DNA from 2 places in the Paenibacillus sp. 2KB_20 genome. Region 2 is predicted to be linked to the other one. Evidence: predicted binding sites of a transcription regulator. Region 2 holds the regulator's gene; the other holds the start of a gene.
What was found. The regulator CtsR, encoded in region 2, represses protease genes until heat stress. The targets are predictions, from matches to a motif close to ATGGTCAATAAAGGTCAAACA.
Positions count from the first base shown of each region.

Region 1: clpP (ATP-dependent Clp endopeptidase proteolytic subunit ClpP) is a predicted target of CtsR. The motif match lies at 2,448-2,468, and genes of this name have one in related genera.

Region 1 covers NZ_JBFRHH010000002.1:684,291-688,719, forward strand. The annotation lists gene gap (type I glyceraldehyde-3-phosphate dehydrogenase) at 1-794, opposite strand, end outside; gene AB4124_RS08765 (sugar-binding transcriptional regulator) at 894-1,937, opposite strand; tRNA gene AB4124_RS08770 (tRNA-Arg) at 2,308-2,382, shown strand; gene clpP (ATP-dependent Clp endopeptidase proteolytic subunit ClpP) at 2,544-3,140, shown strand; gene AB4124_RS08780 (PdaC/SigV domain-containing protein) at 3,619-4,429, opposite strand, start outside.
Region 2 covers NZ_JBFRHH010000021.1:8,345-12,773, forward strand. The annotation lists gene dagF (2-dehydro-3-deoxy-phosphogluconate aldolase) at 1-27, shown strand, start outside; gene AB4124_RS31630 (sugar kinase) at 20-1,036, shown strand; gene AB4124_RS31635 (GntR family transcriptional regulator) at 1,045-1,761, shown strand; gene AB4124_RS31640 (CtsR family transcriptional regulator) at 2,122-2,583, shown strand; gene AB4124_RS31645 (UvrB/UvrC motif-containing protein) at 2,608-3,132, shown strand; gene AB4124_RS31650 (protein arginine kinase) at 3,171-4,235, shown strand; gene clpC (ATP-dependent protease ATP-binding subunit ClpC) at 4,346-4,429, shown strand, end outside.

The DNA of each region.
Region 1 (4,429 bases), on a different contig from region 2:
TCAGCAGCTGCTTTCAGAGCTCCGTTTACATCTTCAAGTGTTACGTTTTTGGACAGCTCAACTACGAGGTCCGTTACAGAAACGTTCTTCGTAGGTACACGCATAGAGTTACCGTTCAATTTGCCTTTCAATTGTGGCAGAACGAGGCTAACCGCTTTAGCAGCACCTGTTGTGGATGGAATGATGTTTTCAGCGGCTGCACGAGCACGACGCAGATCTTTGTGCGGCAGATCAAGCACTTGCTGGTCATTTGTGTAGGAGTGAATTGTAGTCATCAATCCTTTAACGATACCAAAGTTCTCGTCAAGAACTTTTGCAAAAGGAGCCAAGCAGTTTGTCGTGCAAGAAGCATTGGAAATGATGGTGTGGCTAGCAGCATCGTATTTGTCTTCGTTAACGCCCATAACGATGGTGATATCTTCGTCAGTAGCTGGAGCGGAGATGATAACTTTCTTAGCGCCGCCTTTCAAGTGAGCGGAAGCTTTGTCTTTCGCTGTGAAAATACCAGTGGATTCTACAACGATTTCAACGCCATACTCAGCCCAAGGCAATGCTTCTGGGTTACGCTCAGCGAATACTTTCACTTCACGGCCGTTTACAACGAGTGCGCCTTCTTTAGCTTCAACTGTTGCATTAAGTCTTCCGTGAGTTGTGTCATATTTCAAAAGGTGTGCCAGCGTTTTTACGTCCGTCAAATCGTTGATTGCCACGATTTCAACTTCGCTGTTGTTCAGCGCAGCGCGGAACACGTTACGTCCAATACGTCCAAAACCGTTAATACCTACTTTAACCATGAGTAGTTCCCTCCATATTTGTAAAATTTATATATTCAAGATTGGCCGTTAAGCCAATCAAGACAACAATAATGAAAAATCAGTTGTACGCCCGTGGATTCAAATACCGGCGTCAATCTCCTTCTCGACTTCCAGTGCAGCTGCTTCATCGGTGACGAGAATATCCTCATGTCCGAATTTTAGCACCGCGTGAATCGCCTTGCCCTTGCCTTGCCCTCCAGCAATGCCGATGATCGTCTCTGTCTGCATAATATCCTCAAGCCGAAGCCCAAGGGTAAGCATTTTGTGGACAACTTCACCATCTTCACTAAAGTAGTAGCCAAAGGATTCCGCAATCGCGCCATCTGCCTGCAAGTTCTGAATAGAGTTTTCATCCAGCTTCCGCCTTCTTGCCATTTCCATGGCATCTCCGATGCCGTGAATAATGACTCGGCAGCGCCTGATCACATCCACAATTTCCTGGATATGCTGATCCTGTACCAAAGACTGGTAGGCATCTTCGCTTAGCAGATCCGGTACATGAAGTAATCGGTACTCAGCCCCCACGCGCTTTGCCATCTTGGAGGCAATGGTGTTCGCTTGAATCTCGACACTCTCCCCGAGACCGCCCCGGGCAGGCACAAACCAAGTGCTTGTCAGCGGTTCGCCACCAGGTAAAGAGGACATCTGCTCTGCTACTTCGGCGAGCGTGGAGCCGCCTGTTACGGCGATCGTATCTCCATCCTTTACAAAGCTTAGCAGCGTTCTTGCTCCGGCACGGCCAAGCTCGCGTTTGACTTCCGGAGATAACTCACTGTCACCGGGAATAATGACCACTTTACGAAGCCCATAAGCCTGACGAATCTTCTCTTCCAGTTCAACCAGTCCGAATAACTCATTCATAACCGGTTCGAGTTCCTCCAGCAAGCATATCCCTGAGCTGCTGATTCGCATGCCAAGCGTTTCAATCTCGATTAGCCCTTGCGCTTTCAGAAGATCAGTCTCTGCTCTGAGGACACGCTCGGTCATCGAGAGTGATGAAGCCAATGTTCTTCGGCCAACAATTCCGGACAGCTTGATCTGATGAAGGATGGAATACCTTCGTTTAAGAATATCCATCAGATCCGGCAGAAGCTGCTCTTGTATTTCTAATAGGTTACGCATGCATTCCACTCCTGCAAACTTCGTCTCGGCTCTCCTCTACCTGGTCGTAAAATGTCCCAGTCGAACTTTTTAAGTCCCACCCTTATTCTAACCAATAATCATGCCGGTTGCAAGTGTCCGAAAGTATATTTCTCTACCCCAAGCATTCTTATTCATTATGACCAACTACAGGCTTGTCTATATAATAGGAACAAAGTTTTGTCTGCTATTGTATTTTTGTAATAGATGCGGTATAATCAACTTCGTTGCTAATTTTTTAGATATCAGAAAGTATAAACTTCGCGGAGTCAGCTTCCTGATATCGCAAGAAAAACTACCGCTAAACGCGGTCTGTCTTCTTTGAATGTACGTCGATAGACATTTTTCTTATGCGCCCGTGGTCCAATGGATATGACGTAGGCCTCCGGAGCCTGAGATCGAGGTTCGATTCCTCGCGGGCGCGCCATTTTATCTTTATTCTCTATACTGATTACCCTAAAGTGCCCATGACGGCTCTTTTTTTTACCCAATAGTTTGACTATCTTTGACTTTTTGATTTAAATTGTTTATCATGTGGGTAATACGGTAACAGTATTTATATGAGGTACTTAAGAGGAGGTTTTCCACGTGAGTTTTATACCTATGGTCGTTGAACAAAGCAACCGCGGTGAGCGGGCGTACGACATCTATTCCAGATTGCTGAAAGACCGCATTATCTTCCTCGGCTCCGACGTAAATGACGTGGTCGCCAATTCCATCATTGCCCAAATGCTGTTCTTGTCGGCTGAGGATCCTGAGAAGGATATTCATCTTTACATCAACAGTCCTGGCGGTTCCATTACCGCAGGTATGGCGATATTCGATACGATGCAGTTCATTAAGCCGGACGTTTCGACGATCTGTGTCGGCATGGCTGCTTCTATGGGTGCATTCCTGCTCAACGCAGGCGCTAAAGGCAAACGTTACGGTCTGCCTAACAGCGAGATTATGATTCACCAGCCGCTCGGCGGCGCACAAGGTCAAGCAACGGATATTGAGATCCGTGCTCGCCGCATTCTCAAAATGCGTGACAAGCTGAACCGCATCCTGTCTGATCGCACTGGCCAACCGCTGGAGCGCATCGAGAAGGATACCGATCGCGACTACTTCATGACGGCCGACGAAGCCAAAGAATATGGCCTGATCGATCAAGTATTAGAGAATACACCGCCGCAAGGCTTATAAAAGAAATGAAGTAAAGGGCAGGCGCCGTTATCTGGTGCCTGCCCTTTCTTATTCTCTGAAGGGGATTTATTGAAAACTTCAATTCGGGAGAGTGAGAGTATCCCCTTCGGTCGCTGTTCAAATCAGGAAACTGGAATGAATGGATAGGTTGTTTCCCGATTTCAAAGGCGAACGCGTTGCTCCTCCGGGGATACTCTCACTGGAGGGGACAACTTTTTCAATAAAACCTAAAGACGGTAAGGCGCCCCTCCTAAAAGGCCTGCCTTACCTTGAAAGGAGGGGAAAAGGCAAGCCTCGGGATAAAACAATAAATCCCCTGACCGCAGGAAGCGGGAGTATACACTCCACGCTCACGTGATCAGGGGATTTTTCGCAACTCGTTCCAGCACAGCGTTACATCAGGACAACATCATGTTTCTAGACAAGCTATAGTATGAAAATAAATGATTGCAGTTTACACAAACCGCTTACCGTATTCTTACTTCCACTCTTTCAGGTTCAGCTCAAATTCCGGGAATCCATAGGCATACGCGGTGTACTCATAAAGCTGGAAGTACAGCACCGCAGCATTATCCTTCACATAAAAATCAGCATCCGCAGGCACGCCCTCAAATCCGCCGAGGTAGCCCCCTTCTTTTTTCATCGTGTTCAGCACAAGGTTGTTCAGCTTCTGTTTATTCTTGCCCTGCATGTTGATGAAATCGCCCAGCTTCATTTGCTTGCCATCCTTCAAGGAGAAGGTGAAGCTTTTGCGGAAGGTCATGCCATGGGCACCACCGGTGTAAGAATAATTGTACGCCGTAATGCTCAGGATATCGTTCTGGTTGTAATGAACCACGAAGTCCCCGCTGAATTCGTAAGGGATACTGGATTCCGACGGCGGGAATTCCTCAGCATTCCCTTCGGCACCGCTGATTACGCCGGATGCATTTTCTTTCAGCACTTTGTTGATTTCGGCTTGGACCTCTGCATTATCGAGTCCACTGATTACAGGATAGTTCACAACAGCATCCATACCCTGAACCTTCTTCTTCAGCGCAACCGATTTAATGGTAATGTCATTCTGTTTCTTTGGTGTCATGCTGAGTGTTTTCAAAGAAGGATTCCATTGTCCCTGAACACCCATGTATTCGCTGATCGCTTTGAATGGCACATACAGACGACCATTGATGATCTGTCCGCCAGGCTCGCCGGCATACGAACCATTCACCAGAATACCGATTTCAGTTGAATCATATACGATAGCACTCAGTTTGTTATAGCCGTTACCCAGTGTATACGTACGGTTT
Region 2 (4,429 bases):
AAAGCGCTGGTTGATCAATATGCCTAAGACGATTGCCGCATATGGCGAAGTGATGATGCGTCTTCAAGTACCGGGATATGCTTCCTTGGCTCAAGAGAGCCATCTGAATTACTCTTTTTCCGGGACGGGGGTAAATATCGCGTCGGCCGTGGCAAGGTTCGGCCATAACGGATATCTGGTCAGCACGCTGCCGGATAACCCGCTTGGTGAAGCGGCGATTTCCTACCTGCGCAAGCTTGGCATCGACACTGCGCTCATTAGCCGCGGAGGCAAATATGTCGGCATGTACTTTTTGGAGAATGGCTTTGGTGTAAGACCCGGACGTGTAACTTATACGGATCGACTGGGCAGCAGCTTTAATACGGCGGAGGATGCCATGTACGATTTCGGTGCGATTGCCGAAAAGATAGACATGGTCCATTTTTGCGGGATTACCCTTTCCATGAACGATACGGTACGGGGCCAAATGAAGACACTGGCTCGTGAAGTTAAGAAAAACGGCGGAACCGTTGTGTTCGATTGCAATTATCGTCCCACTTTATGGGGGGCGGACCGCTACGAGTTTGCCAAGCCGCACTATGAGGAAATGCTGTCTTTAGCGGATATCGTTTTTATGAATGAGAAAGATGCCATCTATATCCTTGGCATGGAGACGACCCGGGAGGATCAGAGCGAACAACTGCAGGAGTTGATCCCGAAGGTGGCAGCGAAGTATAATATTACGGTTGCGTCGGGTACCCACCGCAAGATCAACGGGGATAACACTCATTCCCTGCAAGGCTATCTCTACACGGATGGAGCGTTTCACTTTTCCAAAACCTTGACGTTTTCCGTCCATGACCGTATCGGCGCAGGTGATGCCTACGCCAGTGGGGTGATTCACGGGATCTCGGAGGGATATGAACCGAATCGGACGGTTGATTTTGCCGCAGCTGCGGCGATGCTTGCCCATACCGTAACAGGGGATACGCCGACGGCGAGCGAACGCGAAGTGCTTCAGGCAATGAGTCATCATATGTCTGACGTGGAAAGGTAGGAGGAAGCATGTCGATCACGCGGAAGAACGGTCCGTTATACTTGCAAATCAAGAAGATCATAAAAGATCGGATTCTGCATGGGGAGTATCCACTTGGCTCCCATATTCCTTCCGAGCCGCAGCTGGAACAGGAATTTACCGTTAGCAAAATGACGGTCCGCAATGCAATCCAGGAGTTGTATCAGGAAGGGTATGTAGAGAAGCGGAGCGGGGTAGGAACGATTGTGACCCGGAACACTTCCTTCTCCAAGCTTTCCAAAGGCAAGCTATTCACCGAAATTCTGGTCGAAGAAGGACACCAGATTCGGAAACGCCACCTGAAGACGGAATGGGTGCTCAATGAGCCGGATAGCGAATTGTTCTTAAAATTCGGGGAGCGGTGCCTGCTTATTGAACGTTTGTATTTACTGGACGGGAGCCCTTTCATTTACTACACCCACTATGTGTCATCCCAAGTGGATATGGGTGAAGAGTTTGGTTCCACCGAACTGCCGTCTCTGTATGACCGCATCGAGGAGAGTCAAATTACGCTGGAGAATTTCCGCGACCGTTTCCTGGCGACCGTGGCAAATGACGAGATTGCCTCCTTGCTTGAAGTAAGTATAGGCGCGCCGTTACTGAAGCGGCTCAGATCCTCTTATGATGGGACAGGCAGTATCATTGAATACAGCATCGGTTATTACAATACGGAATTACAGCACTACTTGATCAGTTATGACGCTTGAAGATGTAGACGATACAGGAGCACGATATGGAGAAGTGGCCTTGAGACCGGTTTTCACCCGGCATGAAGGCTGCTTCTTTTTTGTTGCCCTTTGAAATGAATTGTTCTTGGGAAAGAGGCTATAAGCGGTCAAAGAACTGGGTACAATAAGAATAACTGCTAACGCGATAAATTGAGAAGAACCCTCTTGGCAAAATGAAAAAATGTGCTATAATGAGATTAAAGTCAAAGAAAGTCAAAGTCAACGAGAGGGTTCGCTGATTTTGATTATGGTTAAAATTAAGTATAAGCAAGGCTCTGTGCGGACGTGTAAGATCACTATCCGTCTTAACGTTTCAAACAGTGGAGGATGAACAGACCAATGCGTAATATCTCTGATATTATCGAACAATACCTGAAGAGCATACTGCAGGAAAGTCCGGAGGGTACCGTTGAAATTCAACGCAACGATCTAGCGGAGCAATTTTCTTGCGTTCCTTCCCAGATCAACTACGTGATCAGTACACGGTTCACGCTTGAGAAGGGCTTTCTTGTCGAGAGCAAGCGCGGCGGGGGCGGGTACATACGCATCCAGCGTATCGAGCTTCCCCAGCATACTGCACTCCAGCAGCATCTTCACCATACCATTGGCAGCATGATTGATCAGACGGTGGCTGAAGGATTGATTTACCAGCTGGAGGAATCCCGGTTTTTAACGAGGCGGGAGGCCAGCCTGATGCGGGCCGCCATTTCGAGGGAGTGCCTGAATGTGAAGCTTCCTTATCGGGATGAGCTGCGTGCAAGGATTATGAAGGCGATGCTTATTTCTTTATTAGGTAAGTGAGTCTGTGTAAGGAGGCATCGGATTATGTTATGCCAAGAATGCGGTAAACGGCCGGCGACACTTCATTTCACCAAAATTGTGAACGGGGAGAAAACGGAGTTTCATTTTTGTGAAACCTGTGCCCGTGAAAAAGGGGAATTGATCCCCGGCACGTCGAATGGTTTTTCTATACACAGTTTGCTGTCAGGTCTTCTGGATCTGGATCCTTCAGGCAAGGGCCAGAGCCCCGGTGCAAAAATGGCTCAGACGCTGCAATGTGAAGAATGCGGTATGACGTATTCCCAGTTCAGCAAGCTTGGCCGGTTCGGCTGCAGCTCGTGTTATAAATATTTCTCGGATCGATTGGATCCATTGTTTAAGCGAGTCCATGGGGGGACTTCCCATGTCGGCAAAGTGCCGAAGCGTACGGGTGGCCGGATTCAGATCAAACGCCAAATCGATGACCTTAAGAAGGAGCTTCAAATTCGGATCGTGCAGGAGGAGTTTGAAACGGCTGCCGAGATACGGGACCAAATCCGTGAGCTGGAGCGAAATATGGCTCAGGAATAAGATTGTAAGATTTTGCACTTTAGTAGGAGGAATGCGTGATGTCTAATCTCCGGTTTACCGATTCGGCGCTGAGCGAGTGGATGCGCGGGAACGGTCAGGATTCCGACATTGTCATCAGCACCCGTGTCAGGGTGGCGCGCAATCTGCAGCATCTTCCTTTCCCGCTGCTGGCAACGGATCAGCAGTCAGGAGAAGTGCTAGAGCGCCTGACGGATGTATTGAAGAATAAGGACGATTTGCAGGAATTCGGGGATTTGCATGTAATTAAATTAAGTGAGATTGATGAGCTGGATAAGAAGGTTCTTGTTGAGAAGCATCTAATCAGTCCCAATCTGGCGAATGAATCCCGAAACGGTGCAGTCATCCTTACTGAAGATGAATCCGTCAGCATTATGATCAATGAAGAGGATCACCTGCGCATCCAGTGTTTATATCCCGGATTTCAGGTTCGTGAGGCATGGGCACGTGCGACGGCGCTGGATGATGTTTTTGAATCCGAGATCGATTATGCGTTTGATGACAAGCGAGGTTATCTTACAAGCTGTCCGACGAATGTCGGCACCGGTCTTCGCGCATCCGTCATGATGCATTTGCCCGCTCTTGTTATGACACAGCAGATTAACCGGATTCTCTCAGCTGTATCGCAGGTAGGCTTGACGGTAAGAGGGATTTACGGTGAAGGCAGTGAAGCGTTAGGCAACCTGTTTCAAATCTCGAATCAGATTACGCTCGGTCAAACCGAGTCGGAGATCATTGAGAATCTTCACAGCGTCGCCCTGCAAATCATCGAGCATGAGAAGAATGCCAGAGCCCGGCTCTTGGGTGAATCCAAGCTTCGGATTACGGATCGGGTCATGCGCTCCTATGGCATACTGTCCTATGCGGCGGTGATGGATTCCAAGGAAGCAGCCCAGCGTTTATCCGATGTTCGGCTTGGTGTGGATCTCGGCCTCTTGGAAGGCCCGGAAATCCCGGTCATGAATGAACTGAATGTGAAGACACAGCCGGGCTTTCTGCAGAAGACCTATGGAGAAGGAATGACTCCTTCCGAACGCGACATGTACAGGGCTAGGCTCATCAGAGAAACACTGGGTACCCATTAAGGATCTATACTCGTTTTACAGTTGGATGACGGTGTAAGCGTCCTATAGCTGACGATACACCGAAATCCGCGAGGTTCAATATATTAATTGAAACGTGGAGGTGCAATACTATGATGTTTGGCAGATTTACGGAACGTGCACAAAAGGTGCTTGCATTGGCTCAGGAAGAAGCGGTACGTCTGGGTCACAACAAT